DNA from 3 places in the Marinobacter sp. PE14 genome. Region 3 is predicted to be linked to each of the others. Evidence: predicted binding sites of a transcription regulator. Region 3 holds the regulator's gene; each other region holds the start of a gene.

What was found. The regulator FliA, encoded in region 3, starts transcription of late flagellar genes. The targets are predictions, from matches to a motif close to CTAAAGTTTNNNNNNNNNNNGCCGNTAA.
Region 1: the regulator FliA is predicted to act here: its motif matches at 1,969-1,996, upstream of ACWJ62_RS13910 (methyl-accepting chemotaxis protein).
Region 2: the regulator FliA is predicted to act here: its motif matches at 1,947-1,974, upstream of ACWJ62_RS13830 (methyl-accepting chemotaxis protein).

Annotation. Positions count from the first base shown of each region.
Region 1 is NZ_JBQXNY010000004.1:81,652-86,375, reverse strand. Features, by position in the region: gene dbpA (ATP-dependent RNA helicase DbpA) at 1-1,238, opposite strand, end outside; gene ACWJ62_RS13915 (DUF2058 domain-containing protein) at 1,345-1,881, shown strand; gene ACWJ62_RS13910 (methyl-accepting chemotaxis protein) at 2,135-3,991, shown strand; gene ACWJ62_RS13905 (hypothetical protein) at 4,065-4,256, opposite strand; tRNA gene ACWJ62_RS13900 (tRNA-Arg) at 4,592-4,668, opposite strand; tRNA gene ACWJ62_RS13895 (tRNA-Arg) at 4,694-4,724, opposite strand, start outside.
Region 2 is NZ_JBQXNY010000004.1:62,324-67,047, reverse strand. Features, by position in the region: gene ACWJ62_RS13830 (methyl-accepting chemotaxis protein) at 1-1,895, opposite strand, end outside; gene ACWJ62_RS13825 (histidine kinase) at 2,016-2,903, opposite strand; gene ampD (1,6-anhydro-N-acetylmuramyl-L-alanine amidase AmpD) at 2,904-3,530, opposite strand; gene ACWJ62_RS13815 (DUF1631 domain-containing protein) at 3,600-4,724, opposite strand, start outside.
Region 3 is NZ_JBQXNY010000001.1:907,125-911,848, reverse strand. Features, by position in the region: gene ACWJ62_RS04365 (chemotaxis protein CheW) at 1-398, opposite strand, end outside; gene ACWJ62_RS04360 (protein phosphatase CheZ) at 415-1,200, opposite strand; gene cheY (chemotaxis response regulator CheY) at 1,221-1,604, opposite strand; gene ACWJ62_RS04350 (RNA polymerase sigma factor FliA) at 1,767-2,510, opposite strand; gene ACWJ62_RS04345 (MinD/ParA family protein) at 2,542-3,354, opposite strand; gene flhF (flagellar biosynthesis protein FlhF) at 3,423-4,724, opposite strand, start outside.

The DNA.
Region 1 (4,724 bases), on a different contig from region 3:
CCGGGCAGGCCTGCTTCCCCGGTCAGGGCACCCAGGACATCGCCCGGACGAACCTTGTCTTTGCGACCACCGGCAATGCAAAGGGTCTTCATGGCGGGCACGACCGGTTTCAGCGGCGTCGCCAGAAGTTTCTCCGTGTCTCCCCATGTCACGCTGCGGCCTCTTTCGGACTCGATACGGGTAATCTTGTGGCCTTGGGACGGCGTGCAGAAGGTAACGGCATGACCCTGCTCCCCCGCCCGGCCGGTGCGCCCGATGCGATGGGTATGAACTTCAGGGTCCCGCGCAGGTTCGGCGTTGATAACCAGAGGCAGAGACTTTATGTCCAGGCCACGGGCAGCCACATCGGTGGCAACCAGGATAGAGCAGCTCTGATTACCAAAGCGCACCAGCACGCTGTCTCGATCCCTTTGCTCCAGATCTCCATGCAAAGGCAGCGCGGAGAAACCCCGCTCACCGAGCTCCGCCGCCATGTCGTCGCACTGCTGTTTTGTGGTGCAGAAAACGATACAGGACTCGGGCTGACGCTCGGAAAGCAGCGCCACGATGGCGTCCGATTTGGACTGTGGCGACACTTCGTAGAACAACTCTTCAATATCGGGGTTGTCGCCGGTGTCCTCGGCCCGAACGTCCACCGGGGTTTTCTGGTACTGCTTGCTCAATTCACGGATGGGCGCCGGCCAGGTCGCCGAAAACATCATGGTCTGGCGTGATGGCGGCGTCTGGGACAGGATGTCTTCCATCGCCTCCTGAAAACCCATATCCAGCATTCGGTCCGCCTCATCAAGCACCACGGTTTTAAGCCGCGCCAGCGAGAGGGTCTGCTTGCGCAGGTGGTCCTGAATCCTGCCCGGGGTACCCACAACAATATGGGCGCCATGGCTCAGGGACCCGATCTGGGGACCGATGGCAACACCACCACACAGAGTCAGCACCTTGATATTGTCCCGAGCCCGCGCCAGCTCCCGGATGGCCTTGGCCACCTGGTCTGCCAGCTCACGGGTCGGGCAAAGCACGAGCGCCTGAACCGCAAACAGCCGGGGATTGAGCCGTTCAACCAGGCTGATGCCAAACGCCGCCGTTTTGCCGCTACCGGTTTTGGCCATGGCAATGATGTCTTTTCCCGCCAGCCCCGGGGCAAGGGCCTTCGCCTGAATCTCTGTGGGTTCGGCAAACCCCAGCTGGTCGAGGTTCGCGCACATGGCAGTGGACAGGCCAAAGTCAGTAAAAGAAGACATAGAAGAAAATCCCGGAATCAGCGGAAGCTGGTTATGAAGGCAATAATGAGGGCGTATACTAGGCCGAAATGATACCAGAATCTGCAACGAAAGAACGGAGTTACTGATGGCATCCCTGCAGGATCAATTGCTGAAGGCCGGCCTTGCCGACGAGAAGAAGGCCAAAGCCATTCGCAGCGAAAAACGGAAGAAAAGAAAGCAGCAACCCAAGGGCGCTGTCGAGGTTAACGAGGCCGAGATCCGGGCGCGCGAGGCTCGGGAAGAAAAAGCCGAACGGGATCGGCAGCTCAACCTGGAGCGCCAGCGCGCTGCCGAGAAAAAAGCCATCCACGCCCAGATCCGTCAGTTGGTGGAGACCAATCGACTGGATCGCAGCCGGGGCGAAACCTCCTACCAGTTTGTTCATGACAAGAAGATCAAGAAGCTCTTCGTGGACGACACCATGGTCGATCAGCTATCTCGCGGCCGCCTCGCGATTGTTTTCGTGAACGACAATTACGAGATTGTGGCTGAAGGCGTTGCCCGGAAAATCATGGAGCGGGATGAGAGCGCCGTGGTAGTACTTCATGATCGCAAACAGGACGATGCGGGTGAGGATGATCCTTACGCAGGCTACGAGATTCCTGACGATCTTATGTGGTAGCCATCCGCGCTGGTTCTGATAGCAATCGGAACTGGCGCGCCGCCATTGCGTATCACGTTAAAAAACAGCCGGTAATCATCTGTTACTGTAAAGTTCTGGAATACCCTGCCGTAAACCGCCTTAATATAAGTCAAATGAAAGGCACCTTTATCCTTCCTTGCGTATCAGAATCCCTTCCCCCGGCTCGTGGCCGGAGAGAGGCGCTATCGAAGTTGGGCCGGCCAATCTCACATCGTTCAGGGACAAAGCAACAATGCGTTTTTCAGACCTCTTCAGCAACATGACTATCCGGACCCGGCTGGCCGGAGGGTTTGCCATCCTGCTGCTTCTGACCATCCTGGTTGGTCTGGTGGGCGACCGCGCCCTGGAAAGCTACGGCCAACGATCGAATATCGTTGCCATGCTCGGGCAGGTAAACACCAACCTGACCGAAGCCCGGGTTGAAGAGAAAAACTTCCTGCTGACCGGTGAAGCGCAGGCTGTTACCAGAACCCAGGCCCAGGGCGACCGGGTCCTCGAGCTGACCAATGATATCGGACCATTGCTTGCAGCCCCGGAAGACATCAAAACGCTGAGCCAGATTCAGGCTGATGTAAAAAACTACCAGCAGCTGATGGGGCAGGTTGAGACAAACATCGGTGAGCGCGAAGAAGCGCTTGAACGCCTTGAGACCAGCGCACGCATCTTCGGATCCTCGTTGAAGGCCCACAGCTCACTGTTCTTTGCCTCGGCGATTTTCGAGGATATGCGCCGGTCTGAACGCAAGTTCCTCATCGAACAGGACGATGCAAGCGTTAAGGCATATCTGGATGATGCAAAAAGGGTTCAGGGCCCACTCAAATCAGCAGCGATCACTGCCGAGGAAAAAGAACAGATCAATGCGGCGCTCGACACCTATGTCAGCGAATTCCGAGCGGTTGTGGATCTGACAAACGCGGGAGAGCAGCTGTCGGATGATATGGTCAGCACGGCGAGGAGTGCCATTGAATCGGCGAACAACCTCCGGGCACTTCAGGCGAAGAAGATGGAAGCCGACCGCCAGCAGGCATCCTGGCTGATTTTCGGCGCCACCGGCATCGCTCTGGTGCTCGGCATCCTGATGGCCTTCCTCATTACCCGCGCCATTGTCTCCCCCGTTAACCAGGCAGTGAACATCGCCTCCGAGGTAGCCTCTGGTAACCTGACCGTGGATATCAAGGCGAGCGGCACCAACGAGATCGGCCGGCTGATGGCTGCCCTGGCGACCATGGTGACCAGCCTCCGGGAATTGGTAAGAAGTATCGAGTCAGGGGCGTCCAATATTGCCGCCTCGGCAGAGGAACTCTCAACCGTTACCAGCCAGACCAGCGATGGCATCAATCGCCAGAAGCAGGAAACCGATCAGGTTGCCACGGCCATGAACGAAATGACCGCAACCGTTGGCGAGATCGCCCGCAGCGCCGAACAGGCCTTTTCGGTGGCCACCGATGCGGCCAGCCAGGCAAGCGATGGTGAGCGGGAAGTCCGCGCGACAGTGGATCAGGTCAACAACCTGGCACGGGAAGTCAGCCAGAGCATGGAAACCATCCAGGGATTGCAGAAAGAAACCGCCAACATCGGCACCGTTCTGGATGTGATCAAATCTGTCGCCGAACAGACCAACCTCCTGGCACTGAACGCCGCCATTGAAGCAGCACGGGCTGGCGAGCAGGGTCGCGGTTTTGCCGTGGTGGCCGACGAGGTGCGCTCGCTCGCACAGCGAACACAATCATCGGCCCGGGAAATCGAGACGCTGGTAACATCACTTCAGAACAGCGCCGGTGACTCGGTGTCCGCCATGGAGTCCAGCACCACCATGGCCTCGAACACCCTTGAACGTGCCACGGCAACCGGAACGACCATTGAGCGCATTGCCCGTGCTGTAGAGGAGATCAAACAGTACAACAGTCAGATTGCCACAGCCTCCGAACAACAGACCTCGGTGGCCGAGGAAATCAACCAGAACATTACCAGCATTCGGGATGTTACCGATCAGTCCGCCGCCTCATCGAACCAGACCGCCAGCTCCAGCAGCGAACTGGCCAGACTGGGCAGCGATTTGCAGAACCTGGTAGCGCGATTCCGGCTTTAGGCCTTCCAAAGCAAAAGAGGCAGGCAACTCTTCCTGGTTGCCTGCTCGCTCTTTTTCCTGGCGTCGGTCTAGCTCAGTGGAGCTGGTGCCGCTCGAATATCTCCAGGATTTCCCTTTCGGTCTCAGCAGGCACGCTGACCTTCACCACCATGGCCTCCTCGTCGATGAAAATGTTGTCGCGAGGGATACCGGTTGCAATAAGGTCATCCCAGGCGTTCTTCGCCTGATCGTGGTCTCTATAGCTACCGTTCACTGTTTTGTTCATGATTAGATCTCCTTCCTGAAAACGGATTTCCCTACACCCTTAAGGTTAGGTTCAAGGAAGGCATTTGGGCAAATAATGATCAATCCGAAATTGATCGGGGACAAATAAAAAACCCCGCACAAGGCGGGGCTCTTTATTTGATATGGCGCGGCTGGGAGGATTATTCGGGCCTTTGGCCCTCACCCCTCCGGGGTCGCCGTCGCTTTGCTCCGGCGTTCCTCAACCCACTGTGCGGGTTTCGGTCGAACCTCTTATCGGTTCAAATCCTCCCAGCTATACAAAGCAAAACGCCCCAGCCTGTGGCGTGCACAAACTGAGGCGCTTTGGTCTTTATATGGCGCGGCTGGGAGGATTCGAACCTCCGACCGCCTGGTTCGTAGCCAGGTACTCTATCCAGCTGAGCTACAGCCGCTTAAAACTTGTGGCAGGTTGATCGATGGCGCGGCTGGGAGGATTCGAACCTCCGAC
Region 2 (4,724 bases), on a different contig from region 3:
ACGTTTTTCGCGACGGCAGACTGTTCTTCGGCGGCCTGGGCGATCTGGTGGCTCATATCCACGATCACCGAGATGCCCTTGGCGATTCTGTCCAGAGCCTCAGTCACCTCTCCAGACTTCTGCACCGTTGCCTCAGTCACGTCCCTGCTGTTGGTCATGGCCGACACCGCGTCTTTGACGCCGCTCTGGAGCCGGGAAATCATGCCTTCGATTTCTTCCGTCGATTTGTGCGTGCGCTGTGACAGCGAGCGAACCTCATCGGCAACCACCGCGAATCCACGCCCCTGCTCCCCGGCTCGGGCCGCCTCGATCGCGGCGTTCAGCGCCAACAGGTTGGTCTGCTCGGCGATGGCCTTGATTTCGACCAGCACCTGACTGATGTTGTCACTGTCCTTGCTGACCCGGTTGATCACTTCCACCGCACCGGAGATTTCGCCCGCCAGCTTGTTGATGGTTTCAACCGTTCCGGCCACCACGCCCCGGCCGGTTTCAGTATCCTGCTCGGCATTGCTCGCGCTGTCCGCAACCCGGTGCGCGCTTTCTGTAACTTCGTGAACCGCCTCAACCATCTGATTCATGGCTTCATTGATCTGGCCGCTTTCTTCCATCTGACGCGCCACGGCTTCGCTGTTGGCCGCTGCGGTGTCATTGACCCGGGTTGCCTGCTGGTCGACGTCCGACGTGGTCCGGCTGACGGAGCGAATCAGCTCGGCAATCCGGTCGGTCATGTTATTGAATTCCGTCGTCAACTCGCCCAGCTCATCGCGGTTACGCAAACTGATGTGCGTGGTCATGTCTCCGGCGGCAACGTTCCGCGCGGCCTCGCTGAAGCGGTTGATGGCGGTGCGCACGGACATGAAGAAGCCTATATAGAGATAGACAACCACAAGCAGCACGGCAACCAGGGCAACCACGATCAGGCGACGCTGGTTGATTTCACTCTCGAGCCGTGCGCGCAGGTTCGACTCGACCACGCTGAACGCAGCCGTCTTGACCTCATCGTAATGGGCCAACTGCGCGGACATCAGATCGTCGTATTCGGTCCAGGGCATTTCCAGACGCATGGGCGTTATCACGTTCAGGTCCAGCTGGTCCCGGACCACCATCAAACTCTCATCAACCCGTTGAATGGCATTGCCTGCCTGCTCGGCCAAGGACGGCGATGCTTCAGAAGCAAGTGCCAAAGCCGGTGAAAGCAAGGAGGTGCGATTGGTCAACTGGTCATAGATTTCGTTCAGGGTTTCGCTCAGGGCGTAGCCTACCTGCCCCTCAACCAGTGCGAAGATTCCGTAGGATTTTGCCCGACCAATCACGGTGCGTGCAGCTGGAAGCGAGTCGTGGACCAGGCCCAGAATCAACTGGTTTTCCCTGGAGGCCCCCTGCCCCAAACCCGAGATTTCAATGGTGGCCGAAAGCAGCGCCTGTGCCTTTTGGACGAACTCCTGATAATACTTGAACTGCGGATCGAAGCTGCCCAGATAGTTGTCATCCGCCCGCAGTGCCTCCCACTCCTTGCGAAGGCTCTCGACCTGATCAACCCAGGAGCCCGTCGTATCGAACGAGCGCTCTTCTGCGGTCAGAGCCGCCAGCAGGCTATCAATCTCACTGGCCGCTTCCTCGGAAACTGCGGTAATGGCACTCTCATCCTTGATGATCGCCGGTGAGCGATAGTCTCGGTAATCCATCGCAGCATCCACCAGCCGGTCCACTTGCTGGAGTTGCTCCAGACCCTCGACGCCCCGGGTCATGGTCTGAACCGAGCGATTCAGCTCCGAAATGGCAAGCCATGACAGTCCACCGATCGGCAAAAGGAACAGAATGCTGATGAGACTGAACTTGTAGACCATCGGCAGCCGGTTCATCAGGGCAATGGCAGGATTAATGAGTTGCTTCACAGGGACCCTCGTGCTGGCAAATAACAACTGAACGTTAATTCTTTTCTTATATTGTCGCCTAAAGTCTTAAAAACTTAAGCTTTATTTGTTGTTAAACTGTAATGTTTTATAAAATCTGGGCTAGACGACCCCGGAAATAACCAGCAGGGCGAGTATACATATCCATACCAGCATGCTTCTGTTCAGCAGATCCCTTACCGCTCGCAGACTCCTCCCCCCAAACGCTGTCCACTCATCCGGGTGAATCCGGGAAAACCTCGCTGGATCTAGTGCATACCCGGTTAACGACCCGTTGGCCGAAATCATGAGCACGTCTCCCGCTTTTTTGGTGACCCCGGTCAGAGTCTGGCGGGTTTCACGCAGCCAGCCGGCCAGATCTCCGGCAATTCCGAACGTTAATGACAAAAGCCTGGCGGGAATCCAGCCGGCAAGGTCGGCCATTTTTGCAAACCTGGGCCTGGCCGGCGCCTGCGGCCATTGCTCGGCGAGCGCAACCAGCCCACGCGCCAGAACCGCAAGACCGATACCGCCAACCACGTACCAGAAAGCCACCAGAAAGAAACGCTGGAACACCGAAACCATCAGTGCCTTGGACAGGGAGAGATGCATGGCCTCGGGAGACAGGGCGGCTCCCCGTTCTTCGGCCGGAAGAAGATCTTTCACGTGATGCCAGGCTGACTGCATGTCTCCCCGATGCCACGCCTCCGCATAGGCCCGTAGTACCTGTCGCCAACCCGGCGTGCCCATAAGGACGACCAGAACCAGGAACTCCAGAGGGTAGGCCGCCATTCTCCAGCCAGAAGACACCAGCAAATATTCCGCAAGCCCCAGCAACAGAGCCGGCAATAGAACCAGAGCCAGCCCGGTTGCAATCCCCGATTCATGGCCGGCCCTGACCCGGCTGCCATTGCGGAACCATCGGCGCCAGACCTCGTCACCGGACAGCATATCCAGGGAATCCAGACGCCTGCGAACCATGTAGGCCAGAAGAAACACAACAAATACCATTCAGACTGCCCTCCCCGATCCACGGGCTATTTCCAAGGCTGACCGGAAATACTGCCAGTCAAAGGCCGGCCCCGGATCGCTTTTCCTGCCGGGCGCAATATCGCAGTGCCCGGTAATCCGGCCAGCCGTGATATCCGGCCAGGCCGTCATAATCAGGTCTGCCACTTCCGCCAGCATGCGGTATTGTTCGGTGGTGTAAGGGGTGTCATCGGTTCCTTCCAGTTCAATCCCGATGGAAAAATCATTGCACTCCTCCTGCCCTTCAAAACACGATCGGCCCGCATGCCAGGCCCGATCAAGCAGGCTCACAAACTGGACCAGAGCGCCATTACGGCGGATCAGCAGGTGTGCAGACACCTGAACGCCCTCGATGGTCTGGAAGTAGGGGTGCGCAGAATGGTCGAGTTGATTACAGAAGAAGTCTTCTATTTCGGGCCCACCAAACCGGCCCGGAGGCAGGCTGATATTGTGGACGACCAGAAGAGAGATGCCTGCTCCGTCCGGACGAGGCCCGAAATTCGGCGAAGGGGTCCAGCGGGCGAAGGGAATCCGCCCGGTATCACGAAGCGAATTTCCATCGGTACCGGAAGCGGTAAGGCGCTCGGAAAAAACGTCTGAATCGGGCAAAGTAATTCCAAAAGTTTCAGAGGATTACAGCCTCTGATTGAATCACAAAGTTGCCACGGTTGCCACGAATCAGTCCTTGCGGCTGTTGCGCAGGTTATCGATGATCGACTCCAGTGCACGATCAAAGATCAGGCCGTCATCCAGCATGCTGATTTTACCGGCTTCCATGTCGGCGGCCAGCTCCTGACGCAGGTACTCGGCGACCTTCGCACCACTTCGATTCACAAAGATGTATTTACCGGTGGCCTTGATAAAGGCGGCGAGCTTGCAGCGCACCCTGGTTTCGTCACGGGCAAGTTCAATCCAGGAACCGACACGCAGGCTTTCTGCCTTTTGCAGCCACTCCGGCGACACGGACGCCGCCTCTGTGTCGGCGATCCCCTGCGCGGAAGTCTCGCTGACCACAACAGCAGGCTCTTCAGGCTCGGCCGGCGCAGGCGTTGCTCTAACAGCGTCTTCGGCCGCCGGCACAGCCACAGGCGGCTCTATGGGCTGTTTAGCAGCAGGTTCTGCATCGGGCAGGTCTTCTGGCTCCGGAGGTGATTCCGGTCGGGACGGCGCCGTCACCAACCGCTGGAACACGTCCACATGGGCGAGCTCAAGGTCGCGAATGGCCGCGTCGGTGGCAAACGGATCCCAGGAAATCTCCTGCAGCGCCTTGCGAAGGTCGTCTACAATGGCGGGTATTGCCCTCAGCAGATTTGCTCTGGTGGTATCAGTGACCGGGCGCGGATCCACACTCCAGACCAGCTGCTCGGTCAGGTTCCGGGCGTGCTGCCACCGATCGCTGTCCTCGCCCTCCCGAAGGACAACCCATTGCAGGTATCGGGTCCAGGCTTCGCTCAGGAGGCCGGCAACCGGCTCAGGTACGTTGCGCTGCTCTGTCAGCTCCTGAACCAGACCTTCCGCCGCCTGGGACGCCCGCTCTTGACGAGCACGCCCTTCTTCAGCATCCCGAAGACGTTGCTCGACGAGCTCACGACGTCGGCGATCAAGATCCATGAAGTGACTGAAATCTTTCAGCAATTCCTCGAACAGAGAGACGTTGGTAGTGAACTCGCTCAGAACCCGATCTACCACCGATTCGATTTTGTCCCGAAGCGGATCCCTTTGACCGGCTTTCTTCTCGGTCCAGCCAATAGCCGAGAGTGCCAGTTCGTTGAGCAGCTTTCGGACCGGATGACCGCCCCGATT
Region 3 (4,724 bases):
CCCTCGCCTTCCGGCTGGGCCAGGGCGTCCAGACGGGCAATCAGTTCGTCCGGGGCCGGCGTCAGCTCCTCATGATTGCGGACCTGCTCAAACATGGCATTGACGTGGTCGAGGGCTTCGAGAACCACGTCCATCAGTTCGGAGTCCACCTTGCGCTTGTGGTTACGCAGGATGTCGAAGACGTTCTCGGCGGAATGGCAGCAGTTCACCAGGGCTTCAAGCTGAAGGAAGCCGGCACCGCCTTTCACGGTATGGAAACCACGGAAGATGGCGTTGAGCAGATCACTGTCGTCAGGATGTTGCTCAAGATCTACCAACTGCTCTGACAGCTTTTCGAGGATCTCGCCGGCTTCTACCAGGAAGTCCTGCAAAATCTCTTCATCAGCATCAAACGCCATGCGTTACCCTCATTGTTCAGAAACCGAGACTGGACAACAGGTCGTCTACGTCGTCCTGTCCCGAAACTACATCTTCACGCTCATCGGCCTTGATCTGGGGCCCGACGCCCTTCTCTGCAGACTCTTCTTTTTCTTCAATCTGGTGCACCGTGCCCGTGAGCTGGTCCACATGACTGGCCATCACCACCAGGCTGAGCATCTGCTCCTCAACCTCTTTCACCAGGGCGGTGACCTTCTGGATGACCTGCCCCGTCAAATCCTGATAGTCCTGAGCCAGCAGTATTTCCGACAGGTTGCTGTACATGGTGTCGGCATCGGTCGCCATGCTGGCGAAAAATCGATCAATCCGGCCGTACAGCTCGCGAAACTCGGCCGGCTGCATTTCCCGGCGACGCAGGCGCTGCCACTCATCACGCAACGCGGCGGCCTCGTCTCTGAGGGCATTGGCCAGCGGCATGGTTTCCTCAACCAGATCCATGGTCCGGTTGGCTGCCTCGCCCGTCATCTGCACAACGTATTCGAGACGATCGGAGGCATCTGTCATCATGGACAGTGCTTCCTGCTGTTCGGCGTTACGGGGATCAATCTGGAAGTTCCGGATTGCTTCGTGCAGGCTCCGGGTCAATCGCCCTACCTCACGATACAGACTCTGATCCCTGACCTCGCTGAGTTCATTGATCAGGGTCATGGCTTTGGCATAATCACCCGCATCAACACTCTCGGCCAGTTCTGCTGCCTGCCGCTGGAGCTTTTCCGTCACCTCCGGTTCAAGGCCCCGATGGTTCTTTCTGCTATCGCTCATGAGAGCCATCCGACCTCTGGTTACTGGATTCTTTCAAAGATTTTCTCAATCTTTTCCTTGAGCACGGCAGCGGTGAACGGCTTGACCACATAACCGTTCACGCCCGCCTGGGCAGCGGCAACGATCTGGTCGCGCTTGGCCTCAGCGGTTACCATCAATACCGGCAGGGTTTTCAGATTCTCGTCCGCCCGAACGGCCTTGAGAAGATCGAAGCCTGACATGCCCGGCATGTTCCAGTCGGTCACCAGAAAATCGTATTTGCCGCTTTTAAGCATTGGCAGCGCTGTGTTGCCGTCGTCAGCTTCATCGGTGTTGGTGAAGCCCAGATCACGCAGCAGGTTCTTGATGATCCGTCGCATTGTGGAGAAGTCGTCCACAATGAGGATTTTCATGTTTTTGTCCAATGGGACCTCCAGTTAGTAACACCCGGAATTCGTTTGACCTTTGCGTTCAAAGTCTAGCAGGCCGCTGTTTTAACCGCTTATTGTCAGACCTTTGCTTCGGTTGTAAAGCATCGGTTACCAAAAACTACAGACTACCTCGTTGCCGACACAGACTGAACGCTGTCAGCTGTCCGATTCCTGGCGCCAATCCGAGAGCCGGCCTCGAAGGCGCAGGGCTGCCTGGCTGTGAATCTGGCTTACCCGGCTCTCACTGACCCCAAGCACCGCACCAATCTCCTTGAGGTTCAGTTCTTCCTGGTAGTAAAGGCTCAACACCAGCTTTTCCCGCTCCGGCAGGTCTTCAATCGCCTCAGCGAGGCTGCGCCGGAAGGCATCGGAGGACAATCCCTCTAGGGGATTATCCTGCGTCTCTGTTTGTTCTATCGGCAGCTCTCCGGATTCATTGAGCTCGTCGAGGCTAAAAAGTCGACCGCTGTTGGAATCGGAAAGGTAGGAGTGATATTCGGCCAGCCCCATACCCAACTCTTCGGCCACTTCCTGGTCCTGGGCTTCTCGGCCGAGTCGATCTTCAACGGCCTTGATGGCCTGGGAAATGCGACGGGCGTTGCGATGCACAGAGCGTGGCACCCAGTCACCCTTGCGGATTTCGTCCACCATGGCACCGCGAATCCGGATACCGGCGTAAGTCTCGAAGGTAGCACCTTTGGTGGAGCTGTAACGCTGGGCGGCCTCGAGCAGACCGATCATGCCGGCCTGCATCAGGTCTTCAAGCTGGACGGACGCCGGCAGGCGGGCCAACAGGTGAAGGGCAATTTTCTTGACCAGCGGCGCGTGCTGCTCAATGAGCTGAGCCGGCTTCTGCGCACTTGACTGGTTATAGATTCCGAGGTTTTTCGCCAATGTCATGTATCCGGTTTTTTGTTTGACTGGATCCGATTCAGACTTCGACGAGCCGCTCCACAAAAAATTCCAGATGCCCGCGGGGAGAGGACGGCAACGGCCAGCTATCTACCTTGTCCGCCAGCGCCTTGATGGCCAGTGAAGCTTTCGCCCTGGGATAGGCATCCAGCACCGCACGCTGTCGCTGAACGGCTTTCTTCACAGCCTCATCGTAGGGGACTATTCCAACGTATTGTAGTGCCACATCGAGGAAGCGCTCGGTGACCCGGGTCAGTTTTTCAAACAGATGCCGGCCTTCCTGCTCATTCCGGACCTGATTGGCAAGAATGCGGAACCGATTCGTACCGTACTCGCGGTTCATGAGCTTGATCAGGGCGTAACAGTCGGTAATGGACGTGGGCTCGTCACACACCACCAGCAACAACTCCTGGGATGCCCTGAGAAAACTGACAACCGATTCGGAGATACCGGCAGCGGTATCCACAATCAAAACATCAATCTGGTCCCCAAGCTCACTAAACGCGTTAATCAACCCGGCATGCTCCATGGGGCTAAGCTGGGTCATTCTCTGGGTACCGGAAGAGGCTGGGACAATCTTGATGCCGCCGGGACCATTCACCAGAACGTCCTTGAGATCACAGTCGCCTGCCAGAACATCCTGGAGGTTACGGTTGGCGGTAATGCCCAACAATACATCGATATTGGCCAGCCCAAGGTCGGCGTCGAGCAGCACCACTCTCCGGCCTTTCTGCGCCAGGGCAATTCCGAGGTTAACCGACACGTTACTCTTGCCGACACCACCCTTTCCGCCGGAAACTGCTATCACCTGTACCGGATGTGCTCTGCTCATACTGTTTTTGGTCTCTCGCCACGTTTCGCCGGCTGTTTCTCCGACGCCTGCTGTCAATCTGTCCGGTCTCAGGCGTGCTCTTTCAGGCCCTCTGCGACCGCTTGCTGTTGCTGGAGTGTTTTCAGCCGATCCACGGCCAGCCGCACCAGCGGAACGGCTTCTGCGTGGTGCAGGTCTTCAGGAATCTTCTGCCCGTCTGTGTAATAGGCTACCGGCAGACCGGTTTCCATCACAAACCCGAGAGACTCGCCCAGCGTCAGGGCCTCGTCGATTTTGGTCATCACACAGCCCGCAAGATTTGCCATCTTATAGCAATGCCAGACGGATTTCATGATGCGAGGCTGACTGGTTGCCGAGACAACCAGATGGGTCTTGATATTGTGATGGCTGCGAGCCAGTTCGGCCAGCTGTTCCTGATAGCCTTTGTCCGCACTGGTCAGTCCGGCGGTATCAATCAGCACCAGATGACGGTCTGACAGCTCGTCCAGAATATCGTCCAGACTGTGGCTCTCATCCACGACCCGAACCGGCACATTCAGAATGCGACCGAACACAAATAACTGCTCGTGCGCCGCCACCCGATAGCGGTCGGTGGTAACCAGGGCCACGGAATCGGAGCCATGCTTGAGCACGTAGCGAGCGGCGAGCTTGCCGATGGTGGTGGTTTTCCCGGAGCCTGTCGGACCCACCAACGCGTAGGCGCCGCCCTCATCCAGCCACTCCATGCGAGAGGTCCGGACGCCCGTACACAGCATTTTGAGGGACTGTTTCCAACCGTCTTCCAGTCGCCCCGCCTTGTGACGACGGGAAATTGACCCCGCCAGATCATTGCCGAGGCCGAATTCCTGCAAGCGTTCGGCAAGCCTTTGCTGCACGGCGGTGGTCGCAGAAACCTCCGGCTCTGGTTGCGGCTTCCGGCCCTGCATCATGTCTCTGAGCGAGCTGATCTCGGCCCGCATCTGCGCCAGCTCATCGGAATAGGCTTCTCGAGACGCCTGCGGCAGAGGTTCAATGTCACCAAAACCACCGCTCACCTCTTCCTGAACGGCAGCGAACGACGAGCCGGCGTAGCTCGTGCCCTGGGATGCCCGCTTTTCCCGGACTTCACGGATGCGATCCCGGGACCGGCCCAGCTCGTCTTCAAGACGCCTATGCTGGTCGGCCTGCATCTCGGCAAGGCGGGACCCGTTGGTGGCTTCTTCCGCCTGGTTGCCCAGTCGCTGGCGCGCCATGTTCTCGTCATAGTCCAACGCCGTCACGATTTCGACGCCGCCATCGACCCGACGGTTGGAAAGGATCACGGCGTCCGGCCCCATCTGTTCACTGACCTGCTTGAGCGCCTCGGCCATGGTCTGAGCAAAAAACCGTTT